4 regions of the Acholeplasma sp. ORD1043 genome follow, and region 2 is predicted to be linked to each of the others. Evidence: riboswitches for the same ligand, from Rfam matches in the RefSeq annotation. Region 2 holds a riboswitch; each other region holds the start of a gene.
What was found. Region 2 has a riboswitch for cyclic di-GMP ahead of PG914_RS06745 (hypothetical protein). Riboswitches for the same ligand answer to the same signal wherever they lie in the genome.

Region 1: it holds a riboswitch for cyclic di-GMP, as region 2 does, so the genes downstream of both, PG914_RS01310 (hypothetical protein) here and PG914_RS06745 (hypothetical protein) in region 2, are expected to answer to the same signal.
Region 3: it holds a riboswitch for cyclic di-GMP, as region 2 does, so the genes downstream of both, PG914_RS02435 (InlB B-repeat-containing protein) here and PG914_RS06745 (hypothetical protein) in region 2, are expected to answer to the same signal.
Region 4: it holds a riboswitch for cyclic di-GMP, as region 2 does, so the genes downstream of both, PG914_RS01275 (hypothetical protein) here and PG914_RS06745 (hypothetical protein) in region 2, are expected to answer to the same signal.

What each region holds. Positions count from the first base shown of each region.
Region 1 is NZ_JAQLOJ010000002.1:38,580-44,508, reverse strand. It holds gene PG914_RS01320 (EAL domain-containing protein) at 1-1,749, shown strand, start outside; gene PG914_RS01315 (EAL domain-containing protein) at 1,751-3,145, shown strand; cyclic di-GMP riboswitch class I at 3,202-3,277, shown strand; gene PG914_RS01310 (hypothetical protein) at 3,329-4,075, shown strand; gene PG914_RS01305 (hypothetical protein) at 4,075-5,007, shown strand; gene PG914_RS01300 (hypothetical protein) at 5,090-5,929, shown strand, end outside.
Region 2 is NZ_JAQLOJ010000020.1:5,346-11,274, forward strand. It holds gene PG914_RS06730 (hypothetical protein) at 1-521, shown strand, start outside; gene PG914_RS06735 (bifunctional metallophosphatase/5'-nucleotidase) at 554-2,287, opposite strand; gene PG914_RS06740 (diguanylate cyclase domain-containing protein) at 2,340-3,704, opposite strand; cyclic di-GMP riboswitch class I at 4,033-4,109, shown strand; gene PG914_RS06745 (hypothetical protein) at 4,154-4,735, shown strand; gene PG914_RS06750 (hypothetical protein) at 4,842-5,929, shown strand, end outside.
Region 3 is NZ_JAQLOJ010000004.1:57,982-63,910, reverse strand. It holds gene PG914_RS02435 (InlB B-repeat-containing protein) at 1-2,009, opposite strand, end outside; cyclic di-GMP riboswitch class I at 2,102-2,177, opposite strand; gene PG914_RS02430 (GyrI-like domain-containing protein) at 2,523-3,164, opposite strand; gene PG914_RS02425 (metallophosphoesterase) at 3,164-3,865, opposite strand; gene gcvT (glycine cleavage system aminomethyltransferase GcvT) at 3,961-5,037, shown strand; gene gcvH (glycine cleavage system protein GcvH) at 5,051-5,419, shown strand; gene gcvPA (aminomethyl-transferring glycine dehydrogenase subunit GcvPA) at 5,441-5,929, shown strand, end outside.
Region 4 is NZ_JAQLOJ010000002.1:31,051-36,979, reverse strand. It holds gene PG914_RS01290 (hypothetical protein) at 1-894, shown strand, start outside; gene PG914_RS01285 (DUF2357 domain-containing protein) at 906-2,693, shown strand; gene PG914_RS01280 (signal peptidase I) at 2,690-3,289, shown strand; cyclic di-GMP riboswitch class I at 3,282-3,363, shown strand; gene PG914_RS01275 (hypothetical protein) at 3,379-3,993, shown strand; gene PG914_RS01270 (hypothetical protein) at 4,005-5,929, shown strand, end outside.

The sequences.
Region 1 (5,929 bases), on a different contig from region 2:
TTTATTTCAATTGTTAAACAAGCCCCATATTTAGCAGCTTATTTACCGCTTATTTGGTCGTATTTAACACTTTCTTTATTCTGTGTAATTGCCTTCTTGGTTTTCTCATTAGTGGGTTTAAAATACCGCTATGATGATGAAAAACTTTACAACAAACATAAAGATGAACTACCTCAATCCGTACTTGTGATTGATGTTGGTGGTCTGGGCCAACTTCGTATGGCTAATCCCAAATTCTTTGAGTTAGTCTCGAAAGATGTTGTTAAGATGATCACAGATGTTACTAAAGATAAAATCAACATTAAAGAAACACTTAAGATGCAAAAAGCTTTCTTCATGGGTATTGAAACAAAAGAAGGTAAGAAAGATTTTAGATTTGTTATTGTAAAGAAAAAACGTGGGTATTTACTCATTGGTGAAGAAGCAAATAAAGTTACAGGTTTTGAAGGTAAATACCGAGATTTTGCCTTAAATAATCAAATCACTAAATTACCAAATGAAATGTTCTTAAAAGAAACACTAGAAAGCATCGATAAGAACAGAAAGTTCTCAATTGTTTCTTTTGCTGTTGAGGATTTTGATACAATTCAAAATACCATTGGACGTGAATTTGCTCGTCAATTTATAAAAAAATTAATTGATGAAATTAAAAAACACATGGATAAAGAAACCATGAAGTTTTATCATTTTACAAATGATCGCTATACAGTTTTAGTTCAAAATGTTTTAAATTATGATATGGTTGATTCATGGGTTCAAAATGTGAGTGAAAAAATCAATAATTCCGTCATTTTATCGGATTTACCATTTACTGTATCACTAAAAGCTGGTATTGTTCATAATCAAGGTAAAGTGATGTCAATGGATAATGATTCAATACTAGAAATCCTAGAGATTACTACAGAACGTGCATTAAAATCAACTGTTTATTCTCATGTACTATATAATGAAAAGTTCTTAGAATACACTTCTAAAAACCAACAAATGGAATTAGACCTACAAAAAGGTATTGCAAATGACGAGTTTGAGATGTATCTACAACCTCAATACAATGTTGAAACCAATAAAACTGTAGGGTTTGAATTACTCCTTCGTTGGAATAATCCAAAATATCAAAAAGAATCTCCTGCATCCTATGTTAAAATTGCAGAAAAGTCTAATTTAATTATTGACCTTGGTCGTTTAATCATTGATAAAGTATTTACAATTGCTGAAAGTTTTAATAAAACAGATATTGAGTTTTCATTTAACATTTCGCCAAGACAACTTGTTCAACCAGGTTTTATCCAAGAATTAATCGACTTTACAAAGAAATATGATGTTAACCCAGAAAGAATTGCTATTGAGTTAACTGAAACAATTTTAGTTGTTTCATTTGATTTAATTATCGAGAAGTTTAAATCATTAAAACAACTAGGCTTTAAAATTCATTTAGATGACTTTGGTACTGGGTATTCATCCTTATCTTATTTAAAGACATTACCAGTTGATGTCATTAAGATTGATAAGAAGTTTGTTGATGAAATTGAAACATCGTTTACCTCTCGCCAAATCTTAAAAACAATGACCATGCTTGGTAAGAATTTAAAATTAGGTGTGATCTTTGAAGGGGTCGAAACTGAAAAACAAGTAGAAATCATTAAAAAAGAAGGCGGAGAGATTATTCAAGGATTTGTTATTGCACGTCCAATGCCTCATAAAGATGCAAAGGATTTCTTAAAGAAAAAGAAAGTAGGATTTAGTGAATAATATGGTAGAGATTATGATAACAATCGTTGTTACACTAGCTCTTGATGGTGCAGTCTTTGGAATCTTTATCGTTGTAAAAAAAGAATCCATTAGATATCGTGATGAAAAACTTTTAGTTCAAGACCAAGTTGTACCGCTGAATACTTTAAGTGTATTAATTGATCGTACAATTAAAAGAAATAGTAAGAAGAATAAACCATTTACGTTATTTCTAATTGACTTAGACCATTACCGTGATATTGTTGATACCTTCAATGAAGAAGAAGAAAAATTGATTATGAGTTATGTCTCTAATCATATTAAATCAAGTCTTCCTGAAGAATCTGTGATCTCACAAGGTATTAAACCTGACCAATTCTATGTCTTTATTCCAGATAGTTTTGATCATTCTAAAATTATTTATCTGGCTAAACAAATTAAAAAAGATTCAGAACGTAAGGTGCATATCCTAGATAGTGTCACCATTAAGAAAACAGTAAGTATTTCAATTGCAACATTCCCGCTACACGGTAATACTAAAGAGCACTTATTCCAAGCATTAGATATTGCTATGTATATCGTTAAGAAAAATGGTGGTAATGATATTAAGTATTATTCAGAAGAACTGAATCAAGGTAAGGAATATCTTGATTTATATCATGAAATTAAAGAAGCAATTCAAAAAGAAGAATTCTTGTACTACTATCAACCAATTGTTTCAACTGAGGATAAAACTAAAGTGCTTGGGGTTGAAGCACTCTTACGTTGGCAACATCCAACAAGAGGACTCTTAGCACCAGGTTCATTCTTGAGTATGGCAGAACAATCTGGTGAATTAGATGAAATTGGTATTTGGGGTGTAGAACAAGCGCTCCTCTTACAAACTGATTTAAGTCAGCTATATCAAATCCATGACCTAGTGGTCAATATTAACGTTTCTCCTCGTCAGATTCTAAATGAAGAAACTTTTACAATCTTCCAAAGATTAATTCAAAAACATAGAACGAAAGCAGAATTAGTAGCGATTGAAATTCCAGAATTCTCGCTTTACAAACAAAATGAAATATTTAGACGTAACTTAATTAAAATTAAAACCTTAGGATTCCAAATTGCAATCGATATCTCAACGACAGATTATGACGTATTAGACATCGTAGAACGATTTAAGATTGACATGATTAAGCTCAATCGAGAGTTCTTCAAACTAGAAGAAAATTATAATAAACGTAAGTATTTAAAGATGCTTATTGATTTTGTCGAGTCACAGCAAATCAAACTGGTTGCAGAAGGTATAGAAACTGAAGAACAATTTCAGGATATGTATACAAAAGGCGTCTCATATGCGCAAGGTTATTTTATCGCAAAACCTTTAGATCAAACACAGTTATCGGCTTTCTTAAGACAATCTGAGGATTAGAAATTTGTCGCATACATTTTTGTTGACACTATAAAAAAACGTGATAAAATACTAGTATACGAAAAAGGCAAAGCTAGAGAAATCTAGTGACGCAAAACTATAGGACCTGTCAAATGGTAGCCAGTTGCCAACAATTTATGTGGCACTGGCTTTTTGTTTTTTAAACGAGGTAACGAGGTAACCATGGCGTTAAGTAAAGTATGGGGCATTGGTAAAACCGTTAGAAATGCCACTAAATTTTCCAAGTTAATATTCCTCTTCATTCCACTGTTTGGATTCTTATCCGTAACAATGGGGGTCGTATCATTTTATGGACAATACACTGGGGATATGTCAGTAGCAATTGATCAATTTTCTGACAGTTCAATTAGAATCTCAGAAGATTCAACATTTGCTGAATCACGTACTGTTCTAAGATATCCTGGGATGAGTTTTGTCAACCAAGCATCCTACGAAGGTGTGATGGCATTCCACTATCAAAATGTCATACAAACTCCTGGATATTACCTTCCTGATGTTAAAGATAAAGATAGAGAAGTTATTGCATTCACATTCTACTTAAAGAATATGAACGAGGCGGCAACCATCAACAGGTTGAATTATAAGATTCTATTTTTAGAAACCTCAAAACATATTGAAGAACACTTAAGAATTATGGTGGTCGTTGATAATGTTGCAGATGTCTATGAATATCAATCTTATCGAATCCCAGGTGTGCAGTCACTATCATTTGCATCAAGACAAGTTGCAGTTGATGGTAATATCTTCCAGTTAAAAGCTCAAAACACAGTTAAAATTAGCGTCATACTTTGGATTGATGGATACTTAGAAGATTATTTAAAGAGTATTGGTAAATACACCGAAGAAGATTTAATGGGTGGTAGACTAAAACTCCAAATGATTTTCTCGGTAAACGAAGAAGGCTCATAATGCTTAAGAAAATATATGCAGCGTTATTTGCACTCACGTTAATATCCATTACATTAACCACCTCAGTATACGCTTGGTTTAACACTTCAAAATCATCACTCGTTGATGGGGTTGAAATGGGAGTAGGAGAAGATGATAATTTGTACCTATCATTAGATGGTATAAACTATCACAAGAATATTACACAAGAAATGTTAAGGGAACATATCGGTAAGACAACTAGATTAACCAATATCACCTCACCGGATGGCAAAACCTTTTACGCAAGTCCAACATCTACAAGAGTTTATGCAGATCCAAGGACTGAATACCTCACATTTGATGTCTACTTCAAAGTGATTACCGATAATGAAAATGAAGCAGCGCATCAAAAATTTGTTTACCTAGCAGATAGGAAAACACCAAGTTTCGAACTTGCACCTAACACCAAAGGAACATTTGTTGTAAGTCGTGGTGTAAACTGGACATCACCAATAGATTTTAATGATGGTGACATATATGTCACAGCAGGAGAAAATCGCTTGTATCACGCGTCTGACGCTGTTAGAATAGGAGTTGTAAATGATGAACAAGAATTATCATTTATATATGACCCTTCTGAAAACGAAGCACGTGGATACGGAAAATTATTTGGAGCACTTGATTACTACGAAAGAAGATTAGGTGTTAGATTAGTACCACCTGAAGCACCAAATAATATGATTTATCGTTTATCTAACTTCTCACCACTACAAGATGATATCGCACTAGATAAAGTAAGTTTAGTCGCAGAAACTATCCTAGTGAATGAAGTAGATGGCATCTATGAATACAGAGGACATGCTACAGTGTCTATCTGGATAGAAGGATGGGATCCAGATTCCATGGATGCGATTCAAGCAGACGCTTTACTTATTAGCCTAAGATTTAAAGCGGCTAGATTTGAAAATTAATTAGGGTTATAAATGGTTAACAGCCAATAACAAGAAAATAGTTTATAAATATTAAAAAACATTCTCAAGGAGAGGAACAAATATGAAAAGTTTAACAACTAAATTCGCTTTATCAGTACTTTCATTAGTACTAACAGGCGTAGCATTATCAGTAGGTATCTACGCATGGTTCACAATTAACAACACAGCTGCAATTGATCCATTCAGTGCACAAGTTAGAGCTGGGGAAGGTATGTATATTTCTCTAGATAAAACTACTTGGAAGACTAATATTACAACAGCTGAAATCGTTGCTTACTTAGATTCAAAAGTTGGTGACTTAGATGCATTCAGATTTGATGCAGTTACATCAGCAAATGCTTCTACATTCTCAAAAGTAACTTATGATGCTACTGATGGTTTTGATTCAGTAACTGCAACAGCAAACGGTGATTACTTATCATTTGATTTATACTTTGCAGTATCTGCAAACGTTGATGGTATTAGAGTAACTACACTAGATGTGACATCAAATCCAACTTCATGGATTCCAACTGGTGAAACAACACCTATGACTCAATCAGTTCATAATGCTGCTCGTGTTGCTATTTTAAATGGTACAGATGCTACTGTATTCCAATCAGAAGCATCAGTTGCTGGTAGTGACGTAGTTGGATTTGGTTCATCATTTGGTACAAACACAGCTGCAGGTCTATTTATTGATGAATATCAATTAGATTCAAATGCAACAGCTGCATTCCAAAGTTTATATGATCAAGCTGTTCTTGACACTGAAGCAGGTATTGGTTCAACTGTTCAATTTAATGCAAACTACACAACTCCAGTTGTTGTTGCTGAAACATTCTTAAGTTCAACTACAGGTTACGATGTAACTTCAATTACTGGTACAATTGGTACTGACTTACAAATCGCTGTGTTAACA
Region 2 (5,929 bases):
TCAATAATTATGGTGTTGGTGGGAATGATTTAGGTATTATGATCTTTTTATTTTTTAAAGATATTGATGGCGAAAAGGTATATCAAGAAATGGTCTTTGAAATTGGCACTAGAATGAGTACTTACTTATCCGCTTTTGAAGCAGATCTTTTAATTGATGCTTATTTTAATGACCCAACACTTGAAGATATTGATGAAAAAATAGTAAATTTATATTTTGAACTTATTGCAGAAACAGCAGATAAAATCTATGACTGGTCATATAGTTATATCGAAGAAACTTATTATGGAATCAATGATTTTATTCATGAAAAATACTCACTTAATAGTAAACTTCCAAGTGAAGATCAAATTTGGGCATTCACACTTAGTCCAACTGAAACAATCATTTGGATAATAATTGCACTAGTTTTTTTAGGTGCTTTTGGCCGCTTTGTTATTCCATTAATTCTATCAATGATGGGTTTTGCTAAAAATAGTGGTGGCGGCGGTACTTCTGGGGGATATTGGTTTAGAAAATAGTAAAAAGGAAGTCGTCTGACTTCCTTTTTTATTTAAAGAAATGTTTCTTTTTTAGTTTGAACAAATGCAACCTTAAAGCTTAACATACTATCAAAAATAATTGGTAAGCTGGTTGACCAAACATTTGCTCCATTTTCTTTTTGATTTCGAATGACTTCATCCATTAAATCAAGCACTGCTTTTCCGGTGTAAATAACATTATCACCAATTCTTAGACTATAATTATTTCCTAATACATAATCATTTGTTGCAACTGTATAGTAAGTTTCATTATTAATCGAACCTAGTCCCGCTTTCTTATACACTGCAACACCACTTAATTGATTAATCACACTACCTTTAACACGGACAGTTGCTACCGTATTATCAAATGGTGAAATTTGGAATAGCTTAGCATAACTGATATCCTCATTCTTATCGATTGAAGTACGAGTTCCTCCAAAATTATGAACACCAAAGTCCGCATTCGTATATCTTTGCATAAGTTCAGCAATATAGTAAGTTAAATCATTTTGTGAATAGTCAAATCCTGATTTGATAATTGGTTCATATAAGTTTGAAATCTCATCTGTATAACTTTCTACTATTGATTTAATCAATGGATTCTCAGTTTTTAATCTTGCTTCATTGTTGCGATTTAAATTGATTGCATTTGTTTCAATAACACCATCATTAGGGTCATAAGTTAAAGTAACTTTACCAACATTCGTACCATTTGCACCTGATTGAATAATATTTACTTTCCCATGAGAAGTGGTTTCAGTTCTAACATAAGCATAGTGTGTATGACCATTAAAAATTGCATCTACTTGTTTTAATCCTGTAAATTGAGCAACTTGTGAATTATAGTAACTGGCATCTTGGTGATTGATTGCTACAACAATATCAGCACCATCATTCACTCTTGCATATTCTGCCCAATAACCAGTTAATTGAACTGGGTCAACAAACTCATAATCTTGAACTCTACCATATGTGATTGAACTCTCTAAACCTAAACCAATTGTTCCAATAACTGCAATTTTTACACCAGATTTTTCAATAATCGTATAAGGTTCTAGATCTTCAATTCTAGCATTCGTATCTTTACGATAAATGTTTGCACCAAGGAATGGGAAATTAGCTTGTAGTTCATTTTGACCATTAAAGTACTGGGTTACTTGTTCAATACCCCAATCAAATTCATGGTTACCAATAACATACGCATCTAAGTTTAGTCTATTTAAAATATCAATCACAGATGCACCAGTATACCAATTTGAAAAGATTTGACCTTGTAGAATGTCACCACCCGCAAGGAAAAGGGTTGTATCTGGATTGTTCGTTTTTTCATCTAAAATTAAATTACCTATCTTTGATAAACCAATTGAGTCATTATCTTCTAAAACGGCACCATGTAAATCGTTAATGTAGTAAAAATTAAAATCAATCGTTGCCTCAGGATCAACAGTTTTACTCATGACTTTCACTACTGCGGTAGATTCATAACGAACAGATTGATATGTTAAATAAAATAAAACATCATACGATCCTGCTGTTGTGTAGTTTACATCTGTATCATCAAACATCAATAGCCCTGATAAATTTTTACCTTCAGGTTCAAATGTTGCTTTTACTATATTCAAATAATTTGGTCTAGTTGAACCAATATAATGAACAATCTCTTCATCGTGTTCAAATATAACTGTATTTTTTTCAATTTCTTGACATGAAATTAAAATAAACAATGATAAAACAATGGTTAATATAAGAAATAGTCTTTTCATAATTACCAACTTTCTTAGTATATTATACTAAAAAAAATAGAGATATTACTCTCTATTCTTCAAAAATCTTTAAATCATCCTTGGTAAAGTGTTTTACTTGGTACATTGCAATATCTGCTTTTGACATTAAATCTTTCAATTTATCACCATGTATTGGATAAATTGCAGTACCAATTGATGCAGTAATTTTTAATGTATGATCTCCAACTATAAATTCATTCTTTAACGCTTGTGCGACTCTTTGAATTTCAGCTGTTAACTCTTCTTGATAACCATGGTATTCAAGCAATAAAACAAATTCATCTCCACCGTATCTTGCTGCAAAATTTGTACCAGATACTAAGTTTGATAATCTTTCACCAATTTGTTTTAAGACTTCATCTCCCACATCGTGTCCATAATAATCGTTTATCTTTTTGAAATCATCTAAATCTACTGCCACGATAGCAAAACTTTCATTATTTTCTAATTTTGAGTTAAATTGTCTTAAAAATAATCGTCGATTTGGTAATTCAGTCAATGAATCATAATATGCATATCGATCCAGTTTTTCTTTTAAATCATATATTTCTGTAATATCAGTTAATGATACAATTAATAATTTTTCTTCAAGTTCATCCACAATCGAAATAGAAAGTAATGAGTGCATAAGTTCTCCACTTTCTTTTAAGATTGGTAATTCTTTATTAAGAATTTCTCTCTTATTTAACTGATAATCCTTTGTATCTTGACGATCCTTGATTAAGCTAAATGCTTTGGCTTGACTATAATGTTTTCCAACTAAATCTTCACGTTGATATTCTAATTGTTTAATAAATGCTTCATTTACATCAAGAATTAAATCTGTTTCATATGAAATCATTAACATCGCATGCGGACTCTTGGTGAAAATTGTCTTAAATTTAGTTTGTTCTGAGTTAATACCTTGCCATGCTTTATCACTTACAAGTAAATTAAAGATCATAGCAAGTAAAGTAAATAGTATGTAATACACAAGAATAATTGTGTAGTCAATTGAATTAACTAAATGATAGTTTGCAACTTCAACATCAATAAAAAAAGCATTTACAATTCTTACAACAGCAATTAAACCAACAACTGCCATAAATGATGCAGTTATAATTGTATTGTTCTTACTCGGGCCTTCTTTTAATTTAAATAAAATAAATGAACCTCTAAACGTAATATATGAAACCGTAATATTTAACGAAATAATTTGATAGGTTAATTGATAATTAAATGAATTAAAGTAAATGATTAACAAGGTCGATAAAAAGATCAAAATATACATTTCAAAATAACTTACAAATCGGTCAAAAAAGCGATCTATACCACTAACTAAGCATAAAATACCAACCATAATCAGTACACCTGAAAGTGGTACGGTAAAATCCTTAACAACAGAATTGGAAAACATAGAAATAACTAATCCAAAAGTATGGATTATAATCCCGATGATCCATCCTCTAATCCCACGATACTTTTTACCCACTTTATGATAAGAGTGAGAAAGCAATAGCGATGTTGTCAGAGCAATTAAAAAGCACGCTAAAATTATGGCTGTATAAATCATATATCTCCCCTACATGATTTGCAGTATTACTAAAATTATAGCAAATATTTTTCAAAATAAATCTATAATACAATAAAAAAAGAACAAGTTCTTATTTTTATTCTGAATTAGAGGTTTAAGTATGTTATTTGCACAACTTTATAAATATTGTGATACAATAACGTTAGTAAAAAACATCAATCGGCAAACTTAGGGCAACCTAAGGACGCAAAGCTATAGGGTCTTTAAACGAGACAGCCAGTTGCAACTTCCAACGAAGTTAAAACTGCTGTCTTTTTTTAGGGGAAAATGACATGAAAGTTAAAATCCAGTTAACTATATTCATCATGTTACTCATCTTTATCGGGGGAACTACATTTGCCTTCTGGTCATACAGGAGTCTTTTTTCTTCTGAAACAAACAATACAATTACAATAGGTACTGGTAAAACTTCAATTACTTCTGTTGATTTTTCATATCTTGGAAATGAAACATATAGACTAGTCCCACTAGGTAGAGCTTCAAGTTCAGAGCCCGGTGCTGTCGAATTTGTTTTACTTGTTTATGAAGTAGAATGGACTCATAATGATGAACCCGATTTCGAAGGAACCATTTATGATTTAATCGTCTCAATTGAAAATATAACGCCAGAAAATGAAGTGTTAGAAGGACTACTTAATATCACTTTTCAAGTTGGTGGTGTCGAACCATCCAACTTAAGTGGAGAATCAAGTCTAGATAATACTAACGGGTCAATTGAAATTGATGGAGATAAAGTTAAAGTTTATATTTTAGTTACTTTAGATAATCCGGAATCCATCGGTGAGTATGATCAAATTGTTGGTGAAACAATCGTATTTGATGTCAAATTTGAAGTTATAAAACCTACTGTTTAAGGAGTATTCAATGGATTTTTCACGTTATAAAAAATTGAAGTATTTAATCATGTTTATGGTTTTATTATCATGTTTTTTAACGACGTCGATTTCCTTTGCTTATTGGATGAATTTAGTAATCGGAAATCCTTCTAATGCTACACATAATAATATATCAATTCCTTCTTGGAATTATTTAATTGATGTAGCACCATCAGGTATACCTGAATATGATCCAAATGGTACATATGCAAATGGAGATTTGGTATGGTATCAAGGTGTTATATATAGAATTAGTCATCAAGGTTATGGTGGTAAATTTCCACCTGGTGAACCATATGGTCCGTTTAAAGATATTACGATGTTTTATCTTTCTACAAACACATATGAAGTCGGTGAAGTTGTTGCCTATCAAGGTAACTTCTATCAAGTCTTGAATTCAGGAATTGCAAATGCTAGAACTCCAGATATTAGTTTAGGTTGGACGATTTTCAATTTTGCAATATTAGAATACAACACGAATTGGATATACGAAAATAATCACCACGTTATGTATAATGATTTAATTTATCGAGTTGCTGAAAAAGGATCTGCAAATAATGCTGCTAATCCAAACACACTTGAAGGTTGGGAAAGATATAAATTAGGTGTAAGACCGTATGACCCTACGATTAAATATATACTCGGTGATACAGTGGATTACAATGGTAGTCTTTACTATGTTACAAACGCCACTCAAGCTAATGCGAATAATCCTTCTACTTTAGTTGGATGGTCTACAAAAAATGCACTCATTCAAGAATTTGTTAATGGGAAATCTTATCCATTAAATACCCTTGTAAACTACTTTGGATACATATACGAAACTAAAAATCAATATTATTTTTCAGCATCACCAGCAGGACGTATTAATTGGGAACAAAAAAATGATTACTTCCCAAATTATGTTGCAGGTTCTCAGTATGATGCAAATGTTTATGTTAAATATAACGGCAATGTTTATCGTTCAAAACATAATAATTCAAGCGCACCAAATACAAGTGCATGGGAATTAGTAAATATTCTTCCTTATAATTCTTCAATTACTTATTCTCTTGGTCAATTTGTAACATATAATGGTAAATATTATAAAGTTGTGAATGCCGCAAGAGCGAATCAATATGAACCAGGTGTTGAATATAATTCTTGGAATTTAATTGATACGAATGATTATTC
Region 3 (5,929 bases), on a different contig from region 2:
GTTTGAGTCTTTGTTTGTCTTCTCCAAATAGATGGGTCAAACTTTAATTCAACTGTTAAATCACCATAAAGAAGGAAATCTGAAGTTTTACCATATGTATGATTGATAACAGCTGGTTTACCAGAAAATGGTTGATCATAAGTAACTAAAATTGATGTGTCATAATAAAGGTTTGTACGTGCATTTGTAATACCATTATAAACTGATGGATTATCATAACCAACTATACCACCTGCATTTGAATTTGCTGAGATTAAACCTGAATTATATGAATTTAAAATTGAATTATAGTGATAAGTGGATGATGTACTTCTTTGGTATAACATTGAACCACCAGCAATACCACCTGCACTATTTAAAGATAAAATTTCTCCATGATTATATGTGTTTTGAATCGTACCTTCATATAAATAACCTACAATTCCACCTGAATATTGAACAGATGCATAAACTTTTGCATTATTAAATGATGTTTGAATATTACCTAATTGGTTACGTCCAACAACACCACCAACTTGAGTAGTTCCAGTAATTGTAGCAGAGTTATAAACATTTTCAATTAAGCCTGATTCTTTATAACCAACAACACCACCTACATACTGTGTACCAGTAACTTGTCCTGTAACATATAAGTTTTTAATTGTACCTTTACCAAAATAACCAAATAATCCAACATAAGTTGTATCTTCAATTGAAATATTGAAATTAGCAAAGTTACCATCAAATGAACCATAAAATGGGAATCCTGTTGTACCAATAGGTGTTGTTTCACCAAGATTAAAAACAGTTCTACCTTCTTGAACTTTAAAATGGAATCCTTCAAAAGTATTCCCAGCTAAAATTTTTGATTTTAATGTTTGAATATCCGTATTTGTTCTAATTAAGAATGGTCTTGTTGGAGTTCCTAAACCATTTGAAATATCTGTTGTTACATTATCAATGGATCTTGCAACAATATCTGTGTTTGCATGTTCTTTGAAGTATGCAAGTTCAGGGTAATATCCATAGTTGGTACCAATATTTGTAAAAACAAATGTTGATGTTAATTTAGTTGACATACCACTCATTAACACTTCACTGTTTAATGCATATTGAGTAGTTGATAAACTAGAAGGTTTCTTATAACCAGATGTTTGGTCATACATTGCATTGACTGAAATATCATAATAAATGTTTGTACGTGCATTGGCATTACCATTATATAAAGATGGGTTATCATAACCAATTGCCCCACCAACGTTGCTTCCTGCTACTTCGACAGTACCTGCACTATAAACATTTGAAATTGAATTGTAATGATAAGTGGATGATGTACTTCTTTGATATAGCATTGAATAACCAACCAAACCACCACCACTCGACTGTGCTTTAATCTTACCTAAATTATATGAAGAAACTAAATTTCCTTCACGAAGATATCCAATAATACCACCAATTTGTGCATTACCTTCAACACTAGCAGTTGAATAAACATTACGCACATCACCTTTGTTTAAGTAACCAACAATACCACCGACGTTATTTTGACCTTTGACATAACCTGAAACAGAGAGATTTTCAATTGTTCCACTTTGTACAAAACCAAAAAGACCGACATAGTCAGTTGTAGCTCTATTTAAATTTAATTGAAAGTTAACTCCGTAGCCGTCAAACGTACCTGAGAAAGGTCTTGTGTTTGAACCGATTGGAATGTAATCATCACCTAATGTAATTTCACTTACATTTGCAGCAACAATGAATACTTTCCCAGAAAACGTATTTCCATTTGCTACTTCAGTTGCAAGACGCTTCATATCTGCTGCGTTTGCTATAACATATGGATCTGCTTCCGTCCCTGCTTGTGATAAAAACACACTTGCAGTTGCTGGTGGTCGATAACTTATATGTTCAGCTGCATCACGTTCTATATTCTCGATGTCTGTGTTGAAATGCATGATTGTGAGTACAGTACTGATTGTTAAAATTACTAAAACTAAGGCTAGTAATAGTTTTCGAATTCTAACTTTCACAATGCCAACTCCTCATCAAAGCTGGGGTCAAGTAAAATAAAAGGCTTTTTGCCGCAGCAAATAGCCTCATTAATATGAGTATAAACGCTTTTAGCGGCAACTGGCTACCATTTTACAGGTCCTATAGCTTTGCGTCCTTAAGTTTCCTTAAGTTTGCCAAGATTTAATTTCATTCACAAGTATAACAAGTTATAAACCTTATTGCAAGTAAAGTTATAATTCGAACGGCTTTGTGAGGCTATTCTTACTAAATTTAAACTTTTACTTACTCCTGCTATACCCGTCCATTATACACATATGTTTCGGTTTAGTAATATTTTAGGATCTATTATGGATAATTTTGGTAAACTTTATCAAAATATAATAAAAATCCCAAAATAATATTGCATATAATGGGATTTTTTACATTCTTTTATAAAATATAACAATTTTAAAATGAATTATTGAATTCTGATTGTTTGGGTCCAAAAAAAATCATTAATATAATTTTTTACATCTAAATTTCAAAAAAATCTATATTAATTTAGTGTTTTTTATTGGATGTCTTATAATCGTCTTTAAACTTACACTGTCAGTTTTTCTAGGATCTGAGATATAAATTTCATGATGAAACCTCGTATCTGATATGTCTAAAGCATATCCATTTTGAATTATAAACTCATGCATCAACTCAACAGATTTTACTTCTTCTTGATATGGTCCAATGTGCATCATTTGCACACAAAGTCCCTCATCATAGGTAAAGAACTTAACCTTACTGTAATCCTTTTTCTTCTTTTTACTTATTGTATCTATTGCCCACAAGACATGTTCTTCTTTAATAAAGTCTGGTAACCTTAACAAAGAGATAAATTGAAATTCATCATATCTATCATAGTCAACACCTTTTAATCCCTCAATCCACCAGAATCCTTCAAGTTGTGGTACAACATATTCTTTAAAATCCGGTATTATATATGAAGTTTTGTAGCTCATCTTTAATGTATATGCCACGCCATACAAAAATTCTATTGCTTGACTATACTCACCATCTTCTAAATTTGGGTTCCCCTTCCCTCTAACTGCAAGAAAATTAGCTTTCCCAATATTTATAATACTTGGTGTTGTTTTCGGATTGTATTCATCCTTATATATTTTCTTAAAATCAATCATCATTATAACCCCTCTTTTAACTCAATGCCATCTTCGCTAAAGACTAAAACATTTACTATTTTAGTAATGATTGTTTTAGCATCAATTCCAATAAATCCTTTTTTTCTAAATGGTTCACTAGATTCAATACCAAGCTCGTAATAGTTTAATGGTTGAACATGAAAGTGTCCAAAAACATAAGTTTTATCTTTTGGATCAAAGTTTTTAATAAAGTAAGGTGTTTCTGCAAAGTTATAAATATACCAACCATTCACATTATCAAAAGTGTAACCAGCATGAATGAATTCATAATTACCTAGTTCAAACTTAGGTATCATACTTTCTAAAAACCCAATTAACCAAGGATATCTTTGATTAATTGAATCTCTCATTAATTCAATGGTATTGACATTAGAATCTGAAAGTTCTCTTAAGGTATTACCTAGTCCATTGTATTTAATATTGAAGATACCATCACTTACACCTTTTAAAAAATCAAGCAGAAAATCATCATGATTACCCCTAATCATAATGAGTCTATTTTGTTTTTGAAAATATCTTAAAAAGCCAAGTACATCTTTATTTTCTATTCCTCGATCAAAATTATCACCTAACGATAATAAAATATGATCTGGATTTTCCAAATCAAAACCTTTTTTCTCTAGTGCATCGACTAAAGGTTTTAAATTCCCATGGATATCAGAAAAGACGAAATAGTATTTCAATATCATTACCTCTAAGTTATTTTATCACGGTATAATACAATCTTTTAGAATAATCATATACTATCGTATATAATGGAATGAGAGGTATATTGCACATGAGTGAACTTAAGAAAACAATATTATATGACAAACACAATTCGGTTGGTGCGACTATCGTTGAATTCGGTGGATTTTTAATGCCACTTTACTACACGACAATTCCTTTAGAACATCATGCAGTTAGAAACGAAGTTGGCATGTTTGATGTCTCTCATATGGGTGAGATTTTAATTAAAGGTAAAGATGCATTAAGATTCACAAACTATGTTGTATCAAGCAGAATCACAGTATCTAATAAGATGCAATACGGATTTCTACTTTATGAAAATGGAACCATTGTCGATGACTTAATGGTATATCCATTTGCAGATGATAAAGTCTTGCTTGTTGTAAATGCAAGCAATACTGATAAAGACTTCAAACATTTTTTAAAATATGTTGAAGGATTTGATGTGAAGGTAGAAAACCGTACAAATGATTTTGGTGAAATTGCTGTTCAAGGTCCAAAGAGTTTTGAAGTATTGTCAAAGCTATTAGGAGAATTACCAGAACATTCAGGTGACTTTGGTTATTACAAATATAAAGATGGATTCCTATTAATTTCTCGAAGTGGATACACTGGTGAAGATGGATTTGAGGTTTATGGTGATAACAATCAAATTCAAGAACTTTGGGACTTATTCTATAACAATGGTATAACACCTTGTGGACTAGGTTGTCGCGATACACTACGTTTTGAAGCAGCTATGCCATTATACGGCCATGAAATTGATGATACAGTTAATCCATATGAAGCAGGTTTAAGTTTTGCTGTTGATTTAACTAAAGATCAATTTGTTGGTAAAGGTGCATTAGTTCTTGCAAAAGAAAATGTAATAAGAAAATCCGTTGGCATTGAACTATTAGAACGTAATGTTCCACGTCAAGGATACTCAGTCTTTAAAGATGATGTTGAAATCGGAAAAATAACCACAGGTTATTTATCACCATCTATAAATCAACCAATCGCAATGGCTCTAATTGATGGTAAATATGCTAAAATTGGAACTAACGTATTTGTTTCAATAAGAAACAAAATGATACCAGCAGTGGTAAGAAATAAAAAGTTTATTGAAAAGAAAAATAAGATTTAAGGAGATTAAAATTATGAATAAACATGACGTTAAATATTTAGCTAGCCATGAATGGCTATATGTAGAAGGTAACAAAGGTAAAGTAGGTATCTCATCTTATGCAGCAATGCATTTAGGTGATATTGTTTTCTTTGATTTACCAAAAGTTGGACAAGAATTTAAAAAGGAATCAGTGTTTGGTGCAGTTGAATCTGTTAAATCTGCTTCAGATCTTTATTTACCTGTATCAGGAAAAGTTGTTGCAGTAAATGAAGCATTAGTTTCATCTCCACAACTTGTTAACGATGATCCATTTAATAACTGGATTATTGAAATAGAAATTACAAATCCAAATGAAGTTGATTCACTTATGGATGTAGCAGCATACGAACAAACATTATAATTTATAAAAAGGGGATAACTTATGCATAAATATCTACCACATACCGAAGATGACATCAAGGTAATGCTTAATACAATCGGTGTGGGTTCACTTGATGATTTGTTTTCAAAAATTCCTAAGAATTTAAGATACAAAGGAAATTATCAAGTACCGACTCAATTATCAGATTTAGAAGTTTCAAAACTGTTAAATAACATCGCTTCTAAAAATAAACCTTTAACTATTTTTAGAGGTTATGGTGCTTATGATGTTTATACACCAGCAATTGTTAAATCTTTAACATCACGTCAAGAATTCTTAACATCTTACACACCATATCAACCCGAGGTATCTCAAGGTACATTACAATACATTTTTGAATATCAATCATTCATTTGTGAAATCACTGATATGGATGTAACCAATGCATCAATGTATGATGGTCCAACTGCAACCGCTGAGGCTGTCTTTATGGCAATTGCTCAAACTGGTAAAAAGAAAATTGTATATTCAAAAACTGTACATCCTCGT
Region 4 (5,929 bases), on a different contig from region 2:
AAGACATTAATTCTAGAAGGTATCTCTGGTACAGGTAAAACATCATTACCATATGCAATGGGTAAATTCTTCAATAATGATACATCTATCATTTCGGTTCAACCTTCATGGCGTGACCGTTCAGAAATGATTGGGTATCTAAATGAATTTACCAAGAAGTTTAATGAAACTGACTTCTTAAAAGCAATCTATGAAGCAACTTATCGAACCGACTTAAATTTCATTGTCCTAGATGAAATGAACTTAGCTCGTGTTGAATATTACTTTGCAGACTTCTTATCAGTACTCGAAATGCCAAACCCTAGAGAATGGTTAATCGATATTGTACCTGATTCAGTTGCAGGCGACCCAATTCATATTCATGAAGGTAAACTCCTACTACCACAAAACATTTGGTTCGTAGGTACAGCTAACCGCGATGACTCAACATTCGCGATTACCGATAAAGTGTATGACCGTGCTGCATCTATTGAATTATCTGTGAAAGCTGATTACATTGATGCTCCATTTACTGAATCTATTCATATGACTTATGATTACATCGAAGGATTATTCAAGCAAGCATGGAAAGATAATCCAATTTCTCAAAAATCTTTAGAAAACCTTACTAAATTAGACAAGTTCATTACAGATAATTTCCAAATTACATTTGGTAACCGTATTATGAAACAAATTCAAACTTTCGTTCCAGTCTTTGTGGCATGTGGACAATCAGAAGTTGATGGACTTGACTACATTGTTACTAGAAAGGTCTTACGTAAGTTTGAGTTCTTAAACTTACCATTCTTAAGAAAAGAATTGGATGAATTATTAGTTGTAATTGAAAAACTCTTTGGTAAAGGTACATTCCCTGAAGCCAGAGCAATGATCGCAAACTACAAAAAACAAACATAAGGTGACAACATTTGAAACAGAGTTACGATTTAGATTTATTCTACAACATGTTAATATCAAACCTTGATGATTTAGAAACCGACACGGATTTCCCGGCTTACTTTTATCAAGGACTTTATGATGGTTCGAATAAATTAAAAAGTTTCACTGTTCATGAAACCAAAAAGTTTGATGATTACTGGATATCCGCAATCGAAGCTTATTATCCATCAATCGATAAAATCGCTAGAAACTATAAATCCGCATTAAGAACTGAAGAAGATGTAGTGATTGTTGAAAAAGCAAGAAAAACTAACTCTAGAACAATTAGACACCTTGCTGCAAATGCACATCTACTAAGAGAACAAGAAGATAAAAAAGGGCATAAAGAACTCGTTCCAACTAAACTACTTGTTCAAGAATCAGAAATTGAATATGGAATCTATGAAAATAGATTTGTAGCAACACTCATTAGTAGACTTTCTAAATTCGTTTCAGACCGTGTGAAAATCTTAAAAGAAGATATTAACACTAAAAAGTATCACACCGTTGATAATAATGTTGAATTTAAAATTGATTCATCAGTTTATAAAATCAATATTAACTTAGAAGAAATTGAAACGATCGAAGAAGGTAGTGTTCAAGAAGAAAATAAGTTAATTCTAAAAAGAGCTGAGGAATTAAATAAACGATTAAACAACTTATTAAATTCAGTGTTCATGAAAACACTAAAAGCATATAAGCCTGTAAGATCACCAATTTTAAAGACACAAATCATTCTTAAAAACGTTGATTATAAAAACTGTTATCTCTTATGGCAATACCTAGATCAATATAATAGCTTAGGTTTTGAATTGATCAGAGATGAAAAACAAAAGAGATTCTCAGAAGCATATCGTAAACATTTAAACCAAAATTCATTATTTGCTTTTGCAACACTTATGTACCATGATAAGTTTAGAGAATCTGGTCAAAAGCTTGAAATGCGAAAATTCAGACTTAAAAAAGCTGAATCATTAAAAATCAATCCAGAAGATTTAATCATTGACCCTAAAGAGTATCAATTAGAAGATACAAAGATTAACGAGTTTTATTTAAATAAAAACAAACAAATCTTTAAAAAAGTCATTGATCAATACATGGAATCAGAACCAAAGTATGAAGTTGCTTTAAAGAAAGCAATGAAGGATACTATTGAGATTACAAACAGTTTATATAAATCTTACTTTGAAGTGGATGCAGATGATGATGTGTTTGCAAAACTGATTCAACATACGAATCCAAAAGAAGATTTAGAGTCAGCTGACCAAAAGTTCAAAATCGCTCAATTAGTGAGAGAACTTAAAGAAGCGGATTATAAGCAAGCAATTGCATTAGAGAAGAAATGGTATCAAGCAACGCTTAACTATCAAAAGAATTTCTTCAAATGGGTTCAAGAAGAAAATGCAGACTTCTTAAAGAAGGAAGCACAAAAAGTTAAAAAAGCACATACTCAATATCTTAAACTTGAACGTAAAAAGATGTTAGAAGATTTAAGATTACAAGCTGCTAAGAATAACGAATCCTTAACTGCAATGAGAAAGAAATATAAGGATGCATATCAAAAAGAAGCCAAACGTATTGCTGAGGCTCAAAGACTTAAGGCACAGCGTGAACGTGAGCGCCTAATTAAAGAAAGAGATTTAGCTAAGGCTAAACTTGATAAACAACGCGCACGTGAAAAAGCTAAACAACAAGCATATGTTAAAGCTCAACGTGAAAAGATTAAAACATCTCATCAAAAAGCAATAGAAGCACTTAAAAAAGGTAAGATGAAATGAAAAAAACCTTAAACATCATTGGGACCATCTTAATCAGTATCATTATCTTATTCACACTGATATTTGTTGTATTATCAGTGGTAAGTTTTGTGAATAAGAAACCAATAAAAATTATGGGTTATGGATATGGTGTTGTAGAGACACAGTCCATGACGCCTATGATTGTTCCAGGTGACTTTGTCATTATCCAAGAACAAGCAACTTATGAAATTGGTGATGTGATCGCTTATACATCGGTAGAAGGTATAACAGTTGTGCACCAAATCATAGCAGAAACAAGTTTTGGATTTGAAACAAAAGGTATAAATAATGAATTTTCAGATGTGATTAGGGAAGGTTATATCACTCTTGATCGCATCCAAGGAAAAGTAACATGGTATGGTGGTCATGAATTAGGATATCTAATCATTGATAACCGTGCGACATTAATTGGACTTAGCGTGATATTAATTGGAATTGTATTTATTATGCAAGTCGTTAGTGTTATCAAACAAAAGTTAGCTCAACAAAAACTAGAACACGAAAGTGATTTAGAAAAGTTGAAAGAAGAAGTACAAAAAGAATTAGAACAATCAAATGAAAACAAACAAGATTAAAAGGCAAACTTAGGGCAACCTAAGGACGCAAAGCTATAGGGTCTTAAATATAAATAAGATAGCCAGTTGCATCAGTAAAAGGGAAGTTTATGAAACAATTAAGAAAGTTTTTCATCTTAATATTCTTCATAATGATCTCGGTTGCTTCGATGGCAACTGGCGTTTTTGCTTGGTTTGTGACATCAGATGGTGCTAAAGTCGGTGAATTCACTGGTGGTATGCGTTCTGATATGACATTGGATATTCAAATTGACCAATCAGAAATCTTCCTAGGTGATCGCGTTCGTGACCTTGTATATATTACAGAGGCTGATTTCCATACTGTTGGATTTGATTTCTATGGATTAGGTTCAATTCTAGAATTAAACCTTGAAAACACAGGAAGTAACCCAATGCAAGCTAAAGTAGGTTTAAATGCAAATGCTGCACCAGAATATGGAATTTATGCAGGTGTAAATGGAGCATTTAAATACTTAATTATAGATAATCCATTATCGGTAACTGCTAAAATGTGGGAGTTACAACAATCATCTAATATGTTTGCTGCAATGCAAGCTCATAATGCGATTGGGGTAACAATTCCAGCAAACACTACAAAAGCAGTCTATGTCATCATCTGGGGTTATTATGATGGCTTACCACTTGCACAAAAAAATATTTATCATTCTATAGTTTATCGTATGACAATTAACTTAATTGCCTAAGGAGTTATTAAATGTTTAGAAAATTAGTAATCCTAATTTTATCAGTCATAGTTACCTTATCGACCGCGATAGGTATTTATGCTTGGGTTACTAAACCATCTTCAGGCATTGACTTAAACGTAAGTACAAAAGAAATGTTTTCTGCAAGTACTGAAATGAAATTAGGTACAACTTCACTAAACTCACTCCATGCACAATATAATTCAACCGACTATACAATTAACTTCACAAACACACAAATTTCAAGTGCAACCACAGGTGGTGTGATGCCACTTTCTGTATCTGTTGCAGTTGAAGCATTTAAGAACATTAAAGTAAGATTAAAACTTGTTGAATATTGGACAAACTCTAGTGGTGTTTCAATCACAAGACCAAATGTTTTTACTTGGAATTACGCAACAAGCTATAGAGAAAAAATCGATTCAGCAGGTTATTTCTACTATAGCGAAATAATCTTAAAAGATGGTAGTGACGTTATTTCATTTATTACATCAGCGAATGTTAACACCGATAACTTATCTGCCAATACGACAGTTAGATTATCTGTAATTATTTCTGCTGTACAAGCCAATAGAGAAGATATTTGGGATACTGAAAATCATAAGACTAAAACATTCACATTCTCAAGTAATGCGAATAATCAAAACATAAATGTGGTCTTCAGTGGTGTATCTAATGCGATGTATGGCCGTGGTGTTTACATTGAATTTAAGAATGCGAACTATCACTATGTATATATTTGGCATAATAGAACATCGATGACTCGTCAAATGAGTTTCCAAGCGGGAACTTATACAGTTTCAATTAATTTAGTGAATCATTTAGACTTTAATGTAACAAGATCAGGAAATAATATTACAATTACAATTCTTTATGGTAACCAAGGTAACTGGGGTTATGAAGATATTATTTTCTCACCAACTATGATTGCTGTTTGGCAACCGGGCGTAACTTATCCTAAAGATGCGATTGTCTATTACCGTGATGATGATGGTGGTGGCGTAAATGCTGGTTATTATTCTGCATCTCGTTCAAACACTAACATTCATCCAGATCAATTAGGATGGGACTGGAGAAAATTATCTCCTTATTATGAATCAGGTACAATGTATCCTGCAGGTACAGTTGTATTCTATAACGGTGCATTCTATATTTCTAAGACCAATAACAGTGCTGCAATTACTGAAGCATGGGCATGGGAAAGATTAGATAGAGCCTATAGTAGCGGTAATACATATGCTACTGGCGATGTGACTTATCATACAGTTGGTGATGTCACAACTTGGTACTATGCATATGGGTCAGTTGGAGCATCTCAAGCATCCCCTCAAAGCTGGCAAAATTTCAGAGCACTAGGTTTTACTTATAATAGTTTCAATATTCAAAAATATCGTCAAGGTGAATATGTTCTGCATAATGGTAATTATTATGTAGCAACGACTAACCAACCATATGAAGGACCTTCGGCAAGTTCACAAGTTTGGAAACAACTTGGAATGAACTGGACCAATGTTCAAAGTTATCCAGCTGGTCATATCGTTTTTTATAACTCAAATTACTATATTGCATTAAATAACATTAACGCATGGGCAAGTGCTCCAGGAAGTAATTCAAATTGGCAATTAATCACCCATAGAGGTAATTATACAACATCACCTTCCCCAGCTTATTCAAGATATCAATCCGTCATCTATAATGGTAAGAGATACTTCTGGAATCAAGCAGGAAATGCACCGGCTGGTAATCCTGATGTAACAACTGGTTGGTGGTTATTAGGCGAAGAATGGCATCCAAAAAATACATATGTTCAATATGACTTAGTTTTCTGGGATAATTCTTACTGGACATTAAGAAGTGGCACTTCAACAAATCAGGAGCCTGGGGTTTCTGGTCAATGGCAAGAACTTTCTGACCGTTGGACACCAACAAATATTTA